DNA from 4 places in the Paenibacillus xanthanilyticus genome. Region 1 is predicted to be linked to each of the others. Evidence: a T-box and tRNA genes for the amino acid it is inferred to sense, from the RefSeq annotation. Region 1 holds a T-box; the other regions hold tRNA genes.
What was found. The T-box of region 1 lies ahead of argS (arginine--tRNA ligase). A T-box ahead of a tRNA ligase gene usually reads a tRNA of that ligase, here a tRNA-Arg.
Positions count from the first base shown of each region.

Region 2: it has a tRNA-Arg gene. The T-box ahead of argS (arginine--tRNA ligase) is inferred to sense a tRNA for this amino acid. The anticodon was not compared.
Region 3: it has a tRNA-Arg gene. The T-box ahead of argS (arginine--tRNA ligase) is inferred to sense a tRNA for this amino acid. The anticodon was not compared.
Region 4: it has a tRNA-Arg gene. The T-box ahead of argS (arginine--tRNA ligase) is inferred to sense a tRNA for this amino acid. The anticodon was not compared.

Region 1 covers NZ_JBHUHA010000002.1:1,115,215-1,120,182, forward strand. Annotated here, with positions in the region: gene ACFSKT_RS22100 (hypothetical protein) at 1-583, opposite strand, end outside; gene argS (arginine--tRNA ligase) at 611-2,341, opposite strand; T-box leader at 2,391-2,620, opposite strand; gene ACFSKT_RS22110 (ABC transporter permease) at 2,745-3,740, opposite strand; gene ACFSKT_RS22115 (sugar ABC transporter ATP-binding protein) at 3,737-4,968, opposite strand, start outside.
Region 2 covers NZ_JBHUHA010000002.1:2,957,007-2,961,974, reverse strand. Annotated here, with positions in the region: gene ACFSKT_RS30525 (ATP-binding protein) at 1-1,356, opposite strand, end outside; gene tadA (tRNA adenosine(34) deaminase TadA) at 1,725-2,192, shown strand; gene ACFSKT_RS30515 (Spo0E family sporulation regulatory protein-aspartic acid phosphatase) at 2,198-2,404, opposite strand; tRNA gene ACFSKT_RS30510 (tRNA-Arg) at 2,778-2,854, shown strand; gene ACFSKT_RS30505 (hypothetical protein) at 2,970-3,092, opposite strand; gene ACFSKT_RS30500 (YjfB family protein) at 3,392-3,568, shown strand; gene ACFSKT_RS30495 (hypothetical protein) at 3,894-4,967, opposite strand.
Region 3 covers NZ_JBHUHA010000002.1:3,097,850-3,102,817, forward strand. Annotated here, with positions in the region: gene ACFSKT_RS31135 (HPr family phosphocarrier protein) at 1-31, shown strand, start outside; gene ACFSKT_RS31140 (SIMPL domain-containing protein) at 263-1,072, shown strand; gene sda (sporulation histidine kinase inhibitor Sda) at 1,153-1,458, opposite strand; gene clpP (ATP-dependent Clp endopeptidase proteolytic subunit ClpP) at 1,670-2,251, opposite strand; tRNA gene ACFSKT_RS31155 (tRNA-Arg) at 2,446-2,520, opposite strand; gene ACFSKT_RS31160 (sugar-binding transcriptional regulator) at 2,762-3,799, shown strand; gene gap (type I glyceraldehyde-3-phosphate dehydrogenase) at 3,894-4,898, shown strand.
Region 4 covers NZ_JBHUHA010000002.1:437,479-442,446, reverse strand. Annotated here, with positions in the region: gene ACFSKT_RS19095 (SDR family NAD(P)-dependent oxidoreductase) at 164-862, shown strand; gene chrA (chromate efflux transporter) at 979-2,187, shown strand; gene ACFSKT_RS19085 (hypothetical protein) at 2,198-2,656, shown strand; tRNA gene ACFSKT_RS19080 (tRNA-Arg) at 2,725-2,801, opposite strand; gene ACFSKT_RS19075 (efflux RND transporter permease subunit) at 3,072-4,968, shown strand, end outside.

The DNA.
Region 1 (4,968 bases):
GCTCGATCCACGGCGCGCAGTAGAGTTTCTTCCCAAACGCATACCCGATTGCCAGCGAAGCCCTCCAACGTTCCCTGCTGTTGAATTCAAGGGGCCGATGGATGCGTCCGTTGGCGGGATCGCGCATTTCCGCCCCTGATAGCTCGAATAGCTCCGCGACGTCGCGCAGTGTCAGATGGCTTCCGCTCAGGGATAGTCCGGTCTCGATCTGCTCCGCGACCGTCTTGACGCGTCGCAGTAGTCGCGTCAGCGCCGACGGATACGAGTGGAATATCCGGTAAGGAAATTCCGCTACCCCTTCGCCGATATAACATGAAATGCGCTGCAGCATCGCGTTGTCCGCGGCTCTTCCATCCACGTTGATCGACCTCTTCGACATCTCCAGCAGTTCCGTCAGTATAGGTTCGCGCCCGGCGAGCAGCCAACTGAGCAGCCAGCCGCCGGACCCGATCGATCCGACGATCCCATAGACCTTCCCAGGCTCCATCGTCAGTTCGAAATCCCGAATCGCATCGATCATTTGAAATTCATGAAAAATGCGGGGCACGGCATGAGCGCTCAAGTGACGGATTTCAATGTTCATCGCCGGTTTCTCCCCTTCCCCCGCATCTTAGATCTTCTCCGGCGCTTCCAGCCCGATCAGCCGCAGTCCATTGGCGAGCGTAAGCTTCGCCGCCTGCACGAGCGCCAACCGTGCCGTCCGTACGCCATCCTCCTCCGCCATAATGCGGCATTCGTGATAGAAACGGTTGAACGCCTGCGCGACGTCGACCAAGCAGCGCGCGACGATGGACGGCTCCAGCTTGTGCATCGCCAGCTCCACCCGCTCGCCGAACAGCGACAGCTCCTTCGCCAGTCGCACGGTCGCTTCGTTGATCGGCAGCGCCCCCAACACCGCTTCGCCAGGTGCCTGCTGCCCGATCTCGCATAAAGCAAGCCCGGCTGCTTCCGCCTTCGCCAGCACGCTGCATGCGCGCGCATGCGTATACTGCACGTACGGACCGCTCTCGCCCTCGAAATTGAGCACGTCCTCCCACTTGAAATCGATGTCCTTGATCCGGCTGGAGCCCAGATCGTGAAAGATGACCGCGCCGACGCCAACCTGTCGGGACACCGTCTCGACATCCGCGATCGGCTGGGGACGGGCTTCCATAATCTCGCGCGTTTTGGCGATTGCTTGGTTCAACACATCCTCCAATTTCAGCACGTTGCCCCTACGCGTGGATAGGCTGGCGCCTTCCAAGCTGACTCGGCCGAACGGCACATGGACGAGGTCCTTCGCCCAGCCGTACCCCATCAGCTCGACGACCTTGAACCATTGCGCGAAATGAAGGTTTTGCGCGTAATCCGTCACGTATATCGCCTTGCGAAAATCGTATGTTGCTTTGCGGTACAGCGCTGCCGTTATGTCGCGCGTATGATAGAGCGAGCTGCCATCCTTCTTCAGAATGAGCGCGGGCGGCATGTCGTAGGCATCCAGCCGCACGAGCCAAGCGCCGTTGTCTTCCTCGAGCAGCGCTTTCTCGCGAAGCTCCGCGACGACCGCCTCCATGCGGCCGTTGTAAAAGCTCTCTCCCGTATACGAATCGAACGAGACGCCGAGCAGCTCATAGATCCGCTTAAACTCCGCCAAGCTGATGTCGACGAAACGGCGCCACAGCGTCAGCGCTTCCTCGTCCCCCTGCTCCATGCGCACGAACCAGTTCCGCGCCTGATCTTCCAGCGATGGGTCGCGCTCGGCTTCATCGTGGAACTTCACGTACAAACGCAGCAGTTCGTCGATCCCGTCACTTTCGACCTCCGCTGCATCGCCCCATTGACGGTATGCCACGATCAACTTGCCGAATTGCGTGCCCCAGTCTCCAAGATGGTTCACGCCGACGCAATCGAAGCCGAGAAATTCATGAATGCGGTACAGCGCATGGCCGATCACCGTCGAACGCAGATGCGCGATGTGGAACGGCTTGGCGATGTTGGGCGACGAATAATCGATGACCACCTTCCCGCCTTCGCCGATATTTCGCGAGCCGTAACGGTCTCCCTGCGTAAGCGCTTCGCTGATGACCGACGACGCGAACCGCGCGCCGTCCAGATAGAAGTTCAAGTACCCGGAGACGGCCTCTACCCGAGCGAAGCTATCCAGCCCGATCCGCGACTTCAGCTCCTCGGCGATCGCCTGCGGCGGCTTGCGCAGCTGCTTGCTCAGCTTAAAACAAGGGAGCGACAAGTCTCCCATCTCCGGATTCGGCGGATATTCGATCAGACTCTCGATTTCCGAAGCCTCGGCGTTTTCGAGCAATTTCGTTATTTCCCGCGCAATAATGGCTCTCATCTTCTGCATGTCCTTGCACTCCCTTGGTCGATTTCAAACGCAAAAAAGCCCCCGTCTCTTAAGAGACGAGAGCCTGTTGGTTCCCGCGGTGCCACTCTAAGTGCCGCTCCCGAAGGACGGCCGCTCGATCGGGATAACGGCCCTTGACCGGATTCGCCTACGACCGCGGCGCGGCTGTCGGCGAATCATCTCCCGGGTCCGCTTCCTCCATGCGCGCGTACCGGCTCCCACCAACCCGGCTCGCTAAGACTGCGCCACGCAGAGTACTCTCCCGTTCTTCAACATTTACGCTATGAATGAACTTGGAGATAAATTATCACAAAATTCGCACATTGGCAAGACTGGTTCACCCATGCTGCCGTCGCCGCCAAACGAACAAAAGCCGACCGCGTCTCCCGCAGCCGGCCTCAGCTCATGCATGTTTCCGCTTATAGTACGTTATGGCCAGCGCCAGCGCCAGCACCGAGCCTTTCACGATATCCATCGCGTAATAGGGCACGGACAACATGACCAGTCCATTGGACAAAATGCCGATGAGCACCGCGCCGACGAACGTGCCGAAGGCGTTCGGCTTGCCAGCCCCGAAGACGGAGAAGCCGATGAACGCCGCCGCGACCGCGTCCATCAGATAAGGCGCGCCCGCATTCACTTCCGCAGTCATGACCCGCGCCGCAAGCACGATGCCGCCGACGCCCGCGAACAGCGCGGAGAGGAGATAGGCGGCCAGCCGGTAGCGTTTCACCGCAATGCCCGACAGCTTCGCGGCCTCCGCATTCCCGCCGATCATGTACATGTAGCGGCCATGCTTCGTATAGTTCAAGAACACGTGCACCGCAGCCACCGCGATCAGCATAATGATGATGATCCACGGCACGGAGCCGAGCTTCGAGAAGACATCGGGAATAAGTCCCGTCGCGAAATCGCCGCTTGGCATGACCATATTTTCCGATATCGTCGCGCCCTTCGTATAGGTGAGCGCCACGCCCTGGATGACGAACATCGTCGCCAGCGTCATGAGCATGTCTTGAATGTTGAAGCTGGTCACCAGGAACGCGTTCAACAGCCCGATCACCAGACAGATGGCGACCGCGACCGCGATGCCGACGAACAGGTTTTGTCCGTGCCAGACGAACATCGAGATGACGACCGCGTTGGCGAGCGTAGCCGCCGAGCCGACAGACAGATCGAACCCGCCGACCGCAAGCGAGACCGTGAGACCGATCGCGATTATCGTGACGATGGAGATGGAGCGCAAAATATTGATAAGATTAGACCCGTTCAGGAAGCCGTCCGCCATCGTGCCGAATACCGCCACCAGCACGAGGATCGTCAGGATCGTCCCGTATTTGTACAACAATTCGACCGCATTGAACGCGCGTTTCTCGCGAAGCTCGACCGTCGTTTTCATTTCGCCATACCTCCCGTGCTGTAGAGCAAAATTTCTTCCTCGCTGGTATCCTTTGTCACCAGCTCCTTGCGGATGGCGCCGTCATACATGACATACATGCGGTCCGTCAGTCCGAGCATCTCGGGCAGTTCGCTGGATGCGTACAAGACGCATTTGCCCCGCGCCGCAAGGCCCGCCACCAGCTCGTAGATGTCGCGCTTCGCGCCGACGTCCACCCCTTTGGTCGGCTCGTCGAAAATGTACACGTCCGCGTCCGCGAGCAGCCACTTGCCGATCGCGACCTTCTGCTGATTGCCGCCGGAGAGATTGCGCACGAGCGCCCGCTCGCTCGGCGTCTTGATGCCGAGGCTCGCGATCATCTCCGCCGCCGCGGCGTTCTCCTTCTTCCGGCTCAGCCAAGAGCCCCAAGCGGTGAACCGCGACAAGACGGCGGCCGTCAAGTTATCTCCGACCGATTCGCCGACGAAGACGCCTTCGCGTCGGCGTTCCTCCGGTACGAGCGCGAGTCCCCCGCGCACCGCGTCATGCGGCGAGCCGACCCGCAGCTTCCGCCCGCGCACGATGATATCGCCCGTCGCCGACGGCGAAGCGCCGAACAACGCCCGGCACAGCTCGGTCTTGCCCGCGCCGACTAGCCCCGCGAGACCGACGATTTCGCCCGCGCGCACCGCCAGGCTTACGCCACCGACCTTGCCCGGGTCCACGATATGTTTCGCCTCGAAGCCAATGTCGCCGATCTCGCGCCGGACGCTGGGGAACTGACCATCCATCTTCGCCCCGAGCATATGCTCGACGACCCGCTGCTGCGGAATGTTGGCGATCTCGTCTTGGATGACCAGCTTGCCGTCGCGCATGATCGTAATGTCCTCACAGATCTCGTACAGCTCCGGCAGCCGGTGCGAGATGAATATGACGCCCACGCCTTGATCCTTCAGCAGCCGGACGAGCTTGAACAGCTGCTCGGTCTCGGCGCGGCTGAGCGGCGCGGTCGGCTCGTCCAGCACGAGGAAGCGGCATTCCAGCGTCATCGACCGGGCGATAAGCACCATCTGCTTCTCCGCCAGCGTCAGCTCCTGCACCAGCTTTCGCGTCGGCACCCGAACGTTCATCCGCTCCAGCACGGCCTGCGCCGACCGGTGCAGCTCGCCCCAGTTGATCCATTGGCGTCCTTTCATATCGTGAACCGTGCGCTCGAGCATAATGTTCTCCGCCACGGTCAAATTCGGTA
Region 2 (4,968 bases), 1.8 Mb from region 1:
TTCGCCGAGCAGGTGCTCCGGCACGAGCGGCAGCGTCCGTCCGACCGCCTCGTCGGCCGGATAACCGAACATGCGCTCGAACGCGCGGTTCACCTGCAGAATGCGTCCTTCCAGATCGACCACATGGATCGCATCGGTCGTATGGTTGATGAACGACTCCAAGTACTCTTTCATCGAGCGATTATCTTCGAACGACACCTTTAGCTTCGCCGTGTAGACGCTTAAGTTTTTGCTCATGGCGTTCACGCGATTCGCGAGCTGGCCGAATTCATCCTTGCGCTTGACTCGAATCGCATCGTCGAACCGGCCGAAGGAGACCTCATTGATTTTCCACAGCACGTCGTGGATCGGCCGCATGAGAACCCCTGCGATCCAATAGCTGCCGATGACGAGAATCAGCAGCAGGAACACGGCGATCCAAATTTGCGTGACACGTTGCTCCATCACCTGCTCCATCATTGGCGCCTTATCATATACGATTCTAAGCACGAAGCCGTCCGTCGCATTCGTATCGAAATAGCTCTTGATGACCCGGCTTCCCCGCAGCTCGGCATCCCGGTAGACCGGCGTCTCTTTCGCGGCCGCGGCGATTCGTTCTCCATCATCTTCGTCTGCATACGTATATTTGCCGAATATCGGCGTGACGACTCCCGCTCCGTCACGCCCGCTTTGCGGCGCGGCCGAATCGTACTCGAAGCCCGATATCTCCAGTATCGCCGGATTATCCGCCATCATAACCGCGATGACCGATTCAGGTCCCATCGCTCTCGCATAGCGATCTCCTAAACGATCGACGACTTTGCAGCTGATGATAAAATCATGCGCGGAGCTGAATGTATAACTCCAACTCTCTCCCGTATGTTCGGCTTTGTAACTTGGCGGCGCGCTTGAACCGATCAGCGGCTCGGCTCCTTCTTGCGCAAGCGCCTCGATTCGAGACGCATTGGCCGTCCAAACCGGGTTTGCAAGCGCGCTGGGCTGATCGGCCGAAGAGGGCCCGATCGCATATTGTCCTTGCCCATTCGGCTGCAGAATCGTTATCTCGGCAAGGCCCAGCCGTGCCGTCAGCGCACGAAGCTCTTGCGGGCGAATCCGATCTGCGGGCTGGTCGAGCAATGCGGATACGGCTGCAGACACCGATTTCAGCTTGTCTTGCATCGTTAGGTCGATTAGCCGGATGCCGTTATGATACCGATCGACCGAAGTCGTAATTTGCTTGGCAATGCCGGTGATTTCCGCTTCCGCTTCGGCCCGCAGGTTGACCCGTGTCGAATATTCATTCACAATCACATTGAGGATAAGCAGCACGAACACGATGAACGAGATGATGCAGGTGAGCTTCGTCTTGACTGACAATTGGCGACAACCCCTTTTCGATAAGACCGTGCATGGACGAACCAGCGTGATGAGCCCATCCCCAGACCTCCCGGATGAACCGGGTATAACTTTTTGCAGTACGCCGATTTTTCCGCATGTGCCTATTGTTTTCGGTGGATTTGGCAAGAAAACGCGAACCTTATCCACAAGTTATCCACTCTATGCACAGGACGACTGAATAAAATGGGGATAATAATGTGCACAAACCTCGACTTATCCACAATTCTATACACAACCTGTTAACAACGAATATTTGTTCGTAGCATAATTCGAGCGAAAACGACAACATGAAGTTGTCGAAAAAAGCCATTGCACGCTGCACTCTACAATGACGGGAGATACCTATGATGTTTATACGCGAAGAAGATCAACGCTGGATGCAAGAGGCCATTGAAGAAGCACGGAAAGCCGAAGCCATCGGCGAAGTGCCGATTGGCGCCGTTATCGTGAAAGACGGCAGCATCATCGGTCGTGGGCACAACCTGCGCGAGACCACCGCTGATCCTACGGCCCATGCCGAAATGGTAGCCATCCGGGAAGCGAGCAAGCACTTGGGCGCTTGGCGGCTCATGGGCTGTACGCTCTACGTAACGCTGGAGCCCTGCCCGATGTGCGCCGGCGCGCTTGTCCAGAGCCGTATTCACAAGGTTGTGTACGGCACGACCGACCCGAAAGCCGGCTGCGCGGGCACGCTGATGAATTTGCTGCAGGAGCCCCGGTTCAACCATGAGACCGAGATGGTTAGCGGCGTGCTGCAAGAAGAATGCGCCGCTCTGCTCACAAATTTCTTTCGTAAGCTGAGAAGGCGCATGTAGGTTTCCTATTCCGAAGGGAACGTCCGATAACCTGTCCGCCCTCTAATCAGCTCTTCTTTCTGTATCCGCTGCAAGTCCACGATCAGCTCGTCCGCTGCTTCGCTTGCCGCCAGAACTTCCGGGTCGGTCAGGCTCCCTCGCGCCTCCGCAAGATGCTGGAGTTTGACGCGAAGCGCATGGAGCTCATCCAGTAGTTGTATTTTGTCTTTCATGTCGCGTACAGTTCGCTCCATTCGCATCGAGGGTTACAATCAGTAACGCTTATAATTATACGCTTCGGAAGCTTAGTTTTTTGTAATTTCTTGTCGATAGACTACCTGTTTATTAGAGTTATTTTCGACAGTTATCTACATATTTCCAGGCATTTTGATCTACTACCACGCTTGGCATGGTTCCTATGCACCGTTCCTGTTGTGAAATTAGCGCTATATCGAACATTACTCGTGTGCTGGAGCGTGCAAGTCTCTTCACTGGTAAGCGATGCGCGCAGCGTATATGCTGTATGCGACTGACGCCGCTAGGCCCTTCTCTACCGCTGCTTATGTTGCAGCGTACGAGCCGTCTATGCTAAAATAATGGAACCGCGCGCCCGTAGCTCAGCAGGATAGAGCGACAGTTTCCTAAACTGCAGGTCGGAGGTTCGAATCCTCTCGGGCGCGCCACGATTTGAACTGCCGAACCCTTGTTGATCAAGGGTGGTTTGGGAACGAACAAGATCCCCTCATAGATGCACAACGGCCCCGTTAGGGGCCGTTTTTTTGTCGGTTATTTGGGTGATCACTGCGTATCCACAGCCCACCGCTCGATCCACAGCTGCTTGCCAAGATGGACCATGCTATTTTGGCGATAGCGGTCAGCATCCTTCCGATTGGAGAAAATAGCTCTGATTATTTCGGTCATGTTATCCACTTTTTCCTTTACAAGAAATACCGATGTCATCCAATCACCTCGTGAAATGGGTCTCTTTCTTGTAGACATGTATATGACCTAGTAAACCTTTTTATATCGATTCCAAACGAAAAGCATGTTTTCGCAATCACATGAACCTGTTCGGGTTCGCAACCTCCACCCGGCTACCGTCCTACAGCTCACCCACCCATCATCCGTCGAGACGCGGCGTTTTTCAAACTGTCATTCAATCTTCTTCTCCAAATGCCGATAATAGGAGTATTCTTCCTATAGAGAAGGAGGAATCGACGATGGATATCGCCATGCTGTCCATGAGCTTGTCTCAGATGAAGCTCGGGCAAGCCGTCGGCATCAGTGTCCTGAAGATGGCCAAGGAGACTGCCGTCTCGCACAACGAAGGGCTCCTCCAAGCGATGCAGCAGAGCGCGCAGCCGCATTTGGGGCAGCGTATCGACCTTCGGGCATAACGTGTTCCGCTAGACCCTTCTTCCTCTTGGGAGAAGGGTCTTGGCGTTATAACAGCCCTGTGTCGATAAATCTGCCGGCCGCAATGGAGCAGACCCGCGTATTCGCAATTTTTCCCGTTTCTAATCCGCCAAATCCCGCTTAAGAATCGCTATCCACAAACCCACAGGTTTTTCCCCATTACCCCCGAACTCGGCATCAGCCTCCGATCCGCGCGCGGCGTTACGCACATGTGGATAACGTTATCGAATGTCCAATTCCTTTGCTCCGTGCCTCGCCATACGACAAAAAGCACCTCCGCCAAGGGAGGTGCTCCTACCGGTCAACCTATAGCGCAGGCGCGCCGCCAAACAGCGACTCCAGCTCTTCCATCGGTACCGCATCGGTCGGAAGCTCGTATTCGAACTTCACGTCTTCGTTGATTTGGTCATAGCTCGTGTCGAAGTGCAGGCCGAATTTCATCGTCTCGCCTTCGTTTGTCACGTCCACGTTGGCAATCAAGCTCTGGTACACGAGATAATCGTCTTTGACCGCGCCCGTTACGCTGAGCTCGTTGATTTTAAGGCTCTTCTTGATTTCATCGATGCCTTGCTTAATCTCGCCGTCTTCCGTGCCTTCCAATTCCTTCTTCGCGCTCTCCAGGTCTTCCTTCGTCAGGCCAAGCGCCGTCAGGTACGATTCGTTCTTCAGCAGCGAATCAATCAACTGGGGCGCGACCTTATCCACGATCGTCGTGATCGCTTGGTCGAAGTTATCCGGCGTAATCGCGAAACGGATCAGCTTCTCGTCCTTCAGCTCTTCCGGCAGACCTTTCACGTCGGCCGCCTTCACTTCGCTGAAGTAGGTTTTCTCGTCAAAATTGTCCATGAGCGTCTTCGTCATCTCTTGGACCATCTGCTGGGTAGCGGCCGTATCCAGCGACTTCAGATCTTGGCCTTGCTGTTCTGCCAGCTTCTTCATGTCGATCTCGACAAATTTGCCTGTCAGCTCCTCCGGCATCGGGAACATCGGAATCTGCGGGATTTTAATCCACATCTTCTCTTCCGTCACGATCATCGGGAAGCTAAGATTGAAACTCATGCCGTCTCCGCCCAGCTTCATATCCATCGTCAATTCCGTGCGCATCGGCTTGGTCTGGGCATTGCCGCGGAACGTGACCGTCGCGCCCTTGAGCAGGCTCGAGACCATGGCGGCCGCCTGCGCATCTTCCGCGCTCATGCTCTCCGGCAGCGTCAGTTCATCGAAGCCCAGTTCGCCTTTGAAGCTGTATGACTTCAGATCTTGCATCTTGGTTAACGCCGAGACAATATCTTCTTTCGGAGACTTGCCGGCGCTACAGCCGGATACGATCAACATAAGTGCGGCAAGCAGCAGCGGTACAACAATTTTCAATCGATTCATG
Region 3 (4,968 bases), 2.0 Mb from region 1:
GGTGAGCAAGGAAGAACTGGAGAACCAATAATGGATCGCGAAAGAGCTCCCGGATGGGGGCTTTTTTTAGTTTCAGGCGTTCGATGAAGCCAGGTCTGGCGCCGGAGTCGGCACGAACGAAGCGAAGTAAGCGGACTGGGGGGCGCGCCCGGGAGAATTACTGAATTCGCCTCGGAAAGGAAATGCTGTTGGTGACGTGCAACAATTCGGACAGCGGCCGCGTCTAGTAGTCACAAACCAAGAAGAAGGGTGTTGGGGTGCGATGACACGATTCACGCATGACGGACAAACGGAACAGCAGAAGATGAACAAAGGGAGAAAACGGCCGATGCTGCTGCTGGTGCCAGCGCTCGCGGTGGCGATCGGGTTCGGAACCATCATCGGGGCGGGCGGACCAGCCCCGTTCGTAAAGGCGGCGGAGACGGTGAGCGTAGAGCGGGGATTGATTACGGTAGCAGGTAAAGGCGAGATCAAGGTCGCGCCGGATGTGGCGTACATTAACGCCGGGGTCGAGACGAAAGCCGCGACGGCGAAAGAAGCGCAGGCGAAGAACGCGACCCAGTTTGCAGCGATCGAGAAGCTGCTTTTCACGACGTACAAGCTCGACAAGAAAGACGTGAAGACGACCGGCTTCTACGTCCAACCGCAATACCAGTACAACGAGAAGGACGGCACGAGCAAAATCATCGGCTACACGGCTACGCACAGCATCGAAATTACGAGCCGTAACCTAGACGGCATCGGCGCGCTGATCGATAACCTATCGACCGCTGGCGCCAATCGCGTCGACGGCGTCCGGTTCGATGTGGAGAACCAAGAGCAATATGAGCTGCAAGCGATGGAGAAGGCGATGGCGCAAGCGAAGCGTAAAGCCGACGTGCTCGCCAAAGCGGGCGGACGCGCGGTGAAGCAGGTAGTCAACATTACGCAAGGCGATGTTGCGAGCGTGCCGATCTTCCGGACGGACAAAATCATCGCGGAGTCCGCAGCCGATTCGGCGGGTGGAAGTTCGGTTCAGACGGGCGAAGTAACGGTCTCGACGAGCGTGACGGTTTCGTACGAAATGCAATAATAAAAAGGCAGCTGCTTAAGAGCAGCTGCCTTTTTATGTTGCGCGCGAGCCGCCTCGCGTAGAGGGGCGTTAGCGGTCGTTCAATTGTCGGTAAGCGAGATGCCGCGTTGTTCAAGCGCATGTTCGATGAGCGCGATGAATTCGTTCGACAGTCGCATCGCCTTGGCTTCGTGATAGACCTCCAGCAAATGCGTATCGCTGAGCGGACGAAGCAGCATGGATTTGTCCTGCATAGGCAGATAAATATTGGGCTCGGAAGGCGTATCGTCCGATTCCCGGATGAAGGAGGCGCCGAACGCGGAGGGATAAGTTTCATAAAACGCAGGCTCTTCACTCTCATGACGAAGAAAGGAACGAACACTCGCGATAGATTGAGATCGATTCATAACGAAAGCAACTCCATAAAATAAGATTTTATGTGCCCTAACCTAAGGTGTAATTGGAATGATTTAGTACATCGTATCATGAAAGCGGCGCAGAGTGGTCATGAATTCAGACCATTGAGTTTTTGTTGACAGAGGAGGAGTTGTGTGGTAATGGGGATGGCTGGAGATAAACAAAGACCCGGCAGGCAGGCTGACGGGTCTTTGTGGGGCGTTAAACTTTCTCGATGACTTTATCGACAAGGCCATACTTGAAGGCTTCTTCCGCGCTCATGAAATAGTCGCGGTCCGTGTCGCGTTCGATTTTCTCGAGCGGCTGTCCCGTCCGTTCGGACAAGATCCGGTTGAGCGTGTCGCGCGTCTTGAGAATGTGTTTGGCGCGAATCTCGATATCGCTTGCCTGGCCTTGCGCGCCGCCAAGCGGCTGGTGAATCATCACTTCGCTGTTCGGCAGGGCAAAACGCTTGCCTTTAGCACCGGCGGCCAGCAGGAAGGCACCCATGGAAGCGGCCAGTCCGACGCAGATCGTGGAGACGTCCGGCTTGATGAACTGCATCGTATCGAATATGGCGAGACCTGCGGAGACAGAACCGCCAGGGCTGTTGATGTAAAGCGAAATATCTTTCTCGGGATCATCCGCCGCCAGAAACAGCAATTGCGCGATGATGGAGTTGGCGACGACGTCGTTCACCGGGGTGCCGAGGAAGATGATGCGGTCCTTCAACAGACGGGAGTAGATGTCGTAGGCGCGTTCCCCGCGGTTGCTTTGCTCAATGACCATAGGTACGAAATTCATGTCCAAGTCCCTCCTTAATGGTTATCAAGTGTTACCTCGGAAGACGGGTTTAAAACCGGATCCGGGGCAGGCTAAGTAAGCGTAAGCCCATCATACCGGATTGCTCCCCAAAAGTCAAAAAAGGTCAAACATAAAAAACAAAAAAACCGGCGGCAGCCGGTTGTCGTGTCGATCATTATGTAGAAAAAAGTAAGTGGCGCGCCCGCGAGGGATCGAACCTCGATCTCAGGCTCCGGAGGCCTACGTCATATCCATTGGACCACGGGCGCGTATTCAATAAGCGATAGCGAGATTCATTGTAACCTATACAATTCGAAAATGCAAGTCGTCGCGAAAAGAAAATTTATTGCAAATGGGCGCGGTAACCGGTTTCATTTAGAAAACCAAACTTGCTCCATTCCAACGTTTGGAGTACAATAATGGTGGGACTTAAAATGAACATGCGGGACGGATCGCGTCCCTGATATTATCAAGCCCCAATTCGGCAATAATGGAGTGGATGTGAGCACCATGCAGTCTCTCATCGAAATACAACAGAAGCTCCTGCCGGATCTGCTCGTTGTGATGAAGAAGCGTTATCTCATCCTGCGCCAGGTGATGTTGTCCGATATGATCGGGCGCCGCACGCTGGCGGCCTCGCTCGAGATGACGGAGCGCGTGCTGCGGGCCGAGACCGATTTTCTGAAATCGCAAGGACTGCTTCAGATCGAGGCAGGCGGTATGCGCATTACGGAAGAGGGTAAGAAACTTCTGGACGAGATGGAGCCGCTCTATCAGCAAATGTTCGGCTTGTCCGATCTCGAGGAACGCATCCGTACCCGATACGGATTGAAGCAGGTCGTAATCGTGCCAGGCGATTCCGAAACATCGCGGCATACGAAACGCGAGCTAGGCTTAGCCGGCTGCGTTGTACTGCGCAAGTACATGGAGAAGGACGACGTCGTCGCCATTACCGGCGGATCGACGCTCGCGCAAGTGGCTAATCAGCTGACGACGCAGACACCGCTGAAAGGCAATTGGTTCGTGCCCGCCCGTGGCGGACTCGGCGAGAGCATGGATTATCAGGCTAATACGCTGGCTTCCACGATGGCCAAGCGAACAGGAGCGCAGTACCGGCTCCTTCATGTTCCGGACCATCTGGGCGAAGAAGCGTACACGACGCTCATGCAGGAGCCGAACGTGCGCGAGATCGTCGATGTCATCCGAAGCGCCCGTATTGTCGTACACGGCATCGGGGACGCTATGGTTATGGCACGCAGGCGACGGCTGAGCACGACGTTCATCGAGGCCTTGCGATCGGAAGGGGCGCACGCGGAAGCGTTCGGGTATTATTTCGACCGAACGGGTACCGTCGTTCACCGTATGCCTACTATTGGACTGCGGCTCGAAGATATCATGGCAACCGAAGTGGTCATCGCGATCGCGGGCGGCAGCAGCAAAGGCGAGGCAATCGCCGCCATTATGCAGTTCGGTCATGACGACGTGCTCGTCACCGACGAGGCGGCGGCGCTAGAAATCGCCGCACTGCTTGACAGGGAAAGCGAATAATAAGTGATCTTGACCGACGCGGGCGGGCCGCAAGGCAACGCTGGCACGAGGTCTTGAGATATATTGAAAATTACCTTTAGGAGGCAGAACTAACATGGTAAAAGTAGGTATTAACGGATTTGGCCGTATCGGCCGCAACGTGTTCCGCGCATCTTTCAGCAACCCGAACGTAGAGATCGTCGCAGTCAACGACCTGACAGACACGAAAACATTGGCACACCTGCTCAAATATGACACGACTCAAGGCACATTCGAAGGCACTGTAGAAGCTAAAGAAGGCGCACTGATCGTGAACGGCAAAGAAATCAAAGTATTCGCTGAGCGCAACCCAGAGAACCTCCCTTGGGCAAGCGTTGGCGCCGAGATCGTCGTTGAATCGACGGGTATCTTCACGGCGAAAGAAAAAGCCGAGCTTCACCTGAAAGGCGGCGCGAAGAAAGTTATTATTTCCGCACCGGCTACAAACGAAGACATTACGATCGTAATGGGCGTTAACGAAGAGAAATACGATGCGGCTTCCCACACCGTTATCTCCAACGCATCTTGCACAACGAACTGTCTGGCTCCATTCGCTAAAGTTCTGAACGACAAATTCGGTATCGTTAAAGGTATGATGACAACGGTTCACTCGTACACAAACGACCAATCCGTTCTCGACCTTCCGCATAAAGACCTGCGTCGCGCTCGTGCAGCTGCCGAGAACATCATTCCTTCCTCCACAGGCGCTGCTAAAGCAGTATCCTTGGTACTGCCAGAGCTGAAAGGCAAGCTGAACGGTATGGCTATGCGTGTTCCTACGCCTAACGTTTCCGTTACAGACCTGGTTGTCGAAGTGAAATCCAATGTAACGGTTGACGAAGTAAACGCGGCACTGAAAGCAGCTGCTGAAGGCCCGCTGAAAGGCATCCTTAACTTCTCCGAAGAGCCGCTTGTATCGAGCGACTACAACGGCGACCCAGCTTCCTCCACGATCGACGCGCTGTCGACGATGGTTGTTGAAGGCAACATGGTTAAAGTCGTTTCCTGGTATGACAACGAGTGGGGCTACTCCAACCGCGTTGTTGACCTGGCTGCATATATCGCATCCAAAGGTCTGTAATATTCGACTTTTGAATAGAGACGAAGGAGCTGCTTACCGCAGCTCCTTCGCTACAGTTTGTCCTACTTAA
Region 4 (4,968 bases), 680 kb from region 1:
CCATAGCATTTCGAGTTCGCGCGTTTTTTACGCACAGGCGTTCAAAATCATATAACCGTGCGAACATGGGTTGGAATCTGCCGCGGGGAAGTTCATGGTTAGAAATCCCTTCGTGAAAGCGCTATACTATAGAAGATAGGCTTAGGAACAGGAGGAGAGAAAGATGAAAATCGCGATTACGGGCGCAAGCAGAGGGCTTGGGTACGAGCTTGCGAGCGCCGCCGCCAAAAGAGGGCACACGGTATATGCCGGCATGCGAAATCCGGCAGACCTCGACCGATATGGGCATCTCGAACCGCTAGTTAGAGAACGGATCATCCCGATCGAGCTGGATGTCGCCTGCCGGGATTCGATTCGTTCGTTCGCCGATGCGATCGCCGCGCGCGAATCGGCGATCGATGGTCTCGTGAACAACGCGGCGATCTTGCTTGGCCGGGAGGACGGGATCGAGTCGCTCGATCCGGATGCGTTGAACGCTTCCTTGACGACGAATCTCGTCGGTCCCGTGCTCGTCGCGCAGTCGCTGCTGCCGCTGCTCCGCGGCGCGAAGCTGCCGTCGATCCTGAATATCTCTTCGGAGGCGGGGGCGTACGCCTCGGTCTATGCCGGCGATTATCCGTACGGAGTATCCAAATCCGCGCTTACTTATTTCACGGAGAAGCTTCGGATGGAGCTGGCGCCGCAAGGCTTTCAGGTACTCTCGATCCATCCGGGTTGGATTCGCACGGATATGGGCGGAGAACAAGCGCCAGGCGATCCGGCCGCGACGGCGGAGTCGATCGTGGGTCTTCTGGAGCGGGCCAGACCGCTGCAGGTGAAGCGCGGTTTCGTGGACGCGAAAGGGCAAGAGCTGCCCATCTAAGAAAACGGCTATTATTTTACAATTTCTTCACTTTACGGCCGCCGGAGCGGATGGTACGATCGGTCGAAGTCCGGATCAGTCTTGTCCGGATTTGAATCGATGAGGAGCGAACAACAATGACGAACAATACGGAATATACCGAGCCGCGCACAAGCTCGGTTTGGGAGATATTCCGGGTCGCGCTGCGGCTTGGACTTACGTCGTTCGGCGGACCAGTGGCCCACCTTGGGTATTTTCGGGCTGAATACGTCGAAAGGCGAAAGTGGTTGAATGACCGTGCCTACGCGGAGCTCGTATCGCTCTGTCAGCTGCTTCCCGGGCCGGCCAGCAGCCAAGTCGGCATCGCGATCGGCATGCTGCGCGGCGGGTGGCTGGGCGGTTTTGCCGCTTGGAGCGGCTTCACGCTTCCCTCGGCGCTGGCGCTCGCGGTGCTCGCATTCGCATTGGAGCAGACGGGCTCTGCCGACGGCTCGTGGGCGAGATGGCTACTGCTCGTTGCGGTGGCGGTCGTCGCCCAAGCCGTGCAGGGCATGGCGAGGACGCTTGCGCCGGAGCGGAAGACCGGGACGATCGCGCTCGCGGCAGCCGCCGTATCGCTGTTATGGCCGTCATCATGGGTACAGCTGATCGTGTTGGCGGGGGCCGCGGCAGCGGGTCTGATCTTTTTTAAGCGCGTCAACGAGGCCGCAGACGGTAGTAGTCCGTTTCCGTCTCCAGTCAGCGCTCGGGCAGCCGTGTGGTTGCTGGCATTATTTGTGCTTTTGCTGATCGGCTTGCCGCTCGCCGCGGCTGTTCTGGATAACAAGTGGGTCCAGCTCGGCGACATTTTTTATCGCGCTGGTTCGCTCGTCTTTGGCGGCGGACATGTAGTGCTCCCGATGCTGGAGCCGGCGGTGGCGGAGCAAGCATGGATGAGCGGCGATCGGTTCATGGCGGGCTATGGCGCCGCTCAGGCTGTTCCCGGGCCCCTATTTACTTTATCCGCTTATATTGGAATGGCGGCAGGCGGTTGGTCCGGCGCGCTGGTCGCCCTGCTTGCGATGTTCCTGCCTTCGTTCCTGCTGGTGGGCGGCGCGCTGCCGTTCTGGAACGCGCTTCGCGGCCAAGCGAGGCTGCAAGCGGCATTGACGGGCGTTAACGCGGCTGTTGTGGGAATCCTGCTCGCCGCTTTGTATGATCCGGTATTTACGGGGGCCGTGCATAACAAGCTTGATCTATGCGTCGTTTTGGCGGCGTACGCCCTGCTGGTCCTGTGGAAGGTGCCGGCTTGGTTGCTGGCAGGGGCAGCATTGGCCGCCGGAATCGCGACAACTTGGTGGATATAGGTGATGAACGTTGAAATTTACGATGGAATCCCGATTGCCGTGCGCGCCGGAGCTCATGTGGGATCGAGTAGCGGATACCGCGACCTTTCGTCTGGTATCCGCCCCGCTTATGGCGTTTCTGAGCCTGGATCCCGGCGGGTTTCCGAAGCGCTGGACGGCCGGGGGAACGTATGCCCTTTCGATGCGCTTGTTCGGTCGCCTTCCGCTTGGACGCCATGAGATCACGGTACTAGACATTGACCCTTCGGCTAGACGGTTATCGACCTCTGAGCGAGGGATGTTGATCAAGAGCTGGAAGCATACGATGCAGGTGAAGACGGACGGTTCTGAAGGCACCTTGTTCCGAGACGAGCTGGTCGTGCGGAGCGGAGTTGCGACGCCGCTGATCGTCGCGGGCGCCTATTTCTTTTTCGTATACCGCCATTGGCGCATGGGAAGGCTCGTACGCGATGGCAGGCTGTTTACGTAAGACGAACGAGGGAAATACAAAAAGCTCCTCATGACAAGTCATGAGGAGCTTTGTTCGTGTTAAGGGAATGGCGTCCCGGAAGGGATTCGAACCCCCGACCGTGCGCTTAGAAGGCGCATGCTCTATCCAACTGAGCTACCGGGACAACGGAAATTAATATACCATACCGGACAAGGTGCTTGCAACCAATACTTCGGTATTTTTTTAAAAAAAGTATAGATGTGACGAAACGCGGAATTGTAACCGATTGGATGGCACAATTTATGAACATGGGCGTAGTGAGGTATGTAAAGTTTGTGACTGACCGTTCGTTAAAATTGACTTTTGAACGGCGGTCAAATAATATCAATGGTAGATTGACCGTCGTTCAAATTGGATGATGGGGAAGATGAGACAAAGGACAAGGAGTGGGAAAGTGAAGGGTATTATCCGATTTTCGTTAAACAACAAATTCGCTTTGTGGCTCATGACGATCATCGTCGTCGTTGCCGGGCTATATTCCGGCTTGAACATGAAGCAAGAGACCATCCCCAACATCAACGTTCCGATTTTGACCGTGAACACCGTATTTCCAGGCGCGGCGCCGGAAGAGGTGGCCGACCAGCTCACCGTTCCGCTCGAGCAGCGCATTCAGAACTTGAACGGCGTCGACGCCGTCAACTCGACCTCGAGCGAGAATGTGTCCATCATTACAGTGCAGTACGGCTACGACAAAGACATGAAGGAAGCGGAGAGCGAGCTCCGCGAGGCGATCAGCGGATTCGAAGCGCCGTCGGGTGCCCAAGATACGCAAATTTCCAAGATCAGCCTGAACGATTTTCCGGTCGTGTCGCTTAGCATCTCTTCGAAAGAGCGCGACCTGGAAGAAGTGACGAAGTTGGTCGAGACGGAGCTAACGCCATCGCTTGAAGGCATCGACGGCATCGGCTCGGTCGCGATCTCCGGGCAGAACATGAAAGAAGTGCAGCTCACGTTCAATAAAGAAAAGATGGCGCAGCTCGGATTGAGCGAAGATACCGTCAAAGGCATCGTGCAAGGTTCCGCTCTGAAGGTACCGCTTGGCTTGTTCGAGTTGGACAAGTCCGAGAAAACGATCGTCGTCGACGGCAACGTCGCCACGCTTGAGCAGCTCCGCAACATCGCGATTCCAGCCATCCCTTCGGGCGCGGGTGCTGGCGCTGGTCCGGCGGCTGGGGCTGGAGCAGGCGCGGCCGGAGCGGCGACCGGTGCCCCTGCGCCTGGTGCGGCTGTTGGCATTCCGACGGTGAAACTTTCGGACATCGCCACGATCGAAATGATTAATAAGGCGGAATCGATTTCCCGCACGAACGGCGAGCTCTCCATCGGCATCAATGCCACGAAGGCTTCGGACGCGAACACGGTAGACGTGGTCAATGCGGTGAAAGAAAGAGCCGAGGATTTCAAAGCCGAGCATGCGGATATCAACACCGTCGTCTTGCTCGACCAAGGCAAGCCGATCGAACAATCGGTCACCACGATGATCGACAAAGCGCTGTTCGGCGCGCTGTTCGCGGTCGTCGTCATTCTGCTCTTCCTGCGCAACATTCGCACGACGATCATTTCGGTCGTCTCGATCCCGTTGTCGCTCGTCATTGCGCTTCTCATTCTGAAGCAAATGGATATCACGCTGAATATCATGACGCTCGGCGCCATGACCGTCGCGATCGGCCGGGTCGTGGACGACTCGATCGTCGTCATCGAGAACAACTATCGCCGGATGGCGCTGCGCGGCGAGCGGCTGCGCGGCAAGGAACTCATTACCGAAGCGACCCGGGAGATGTTCATCCCGATCCTCTCTTCGACGCTTGTCACGATCGCGGTATTCCTGCCGCTTGGCACGGTAAGCGGACCGATCGGCGAAATGTTCATGCCGTTCGCGCTCACGATGGTCTTCGCGCTCCTGGCGTCGCTTCTGGTCGCCATTACGATCGTGCCGATGATGACGCACATGATGTTCCGCAAAGGACTCAAAGCGAACCAAACGCACGAAGAGAAACCGGGCGCGCTCGGACTTCGCTACCGCAAAATTTTGAACTGGTCGCTTAATCATAAGCTGATCACCTTCATCGGGGCGGTTGCGCTGCTGGTTGCGAGCTTCTTCCTTGTACCGTTCATCGGCTCGAGTTTCTTGCCGGAGGAAGAAGAGAAGTATACGATGATCACGTATTCCCCAGGTCCTGGCAAGCTCCTCTCCGACGTGGAACAAACCGCGCTTGAAGCAGAGAAGTTGATTATGGGCCAAGAGGGCATGGAAAATCTGCAATATTCGGTCGGCGGACAGAGCCCGATGA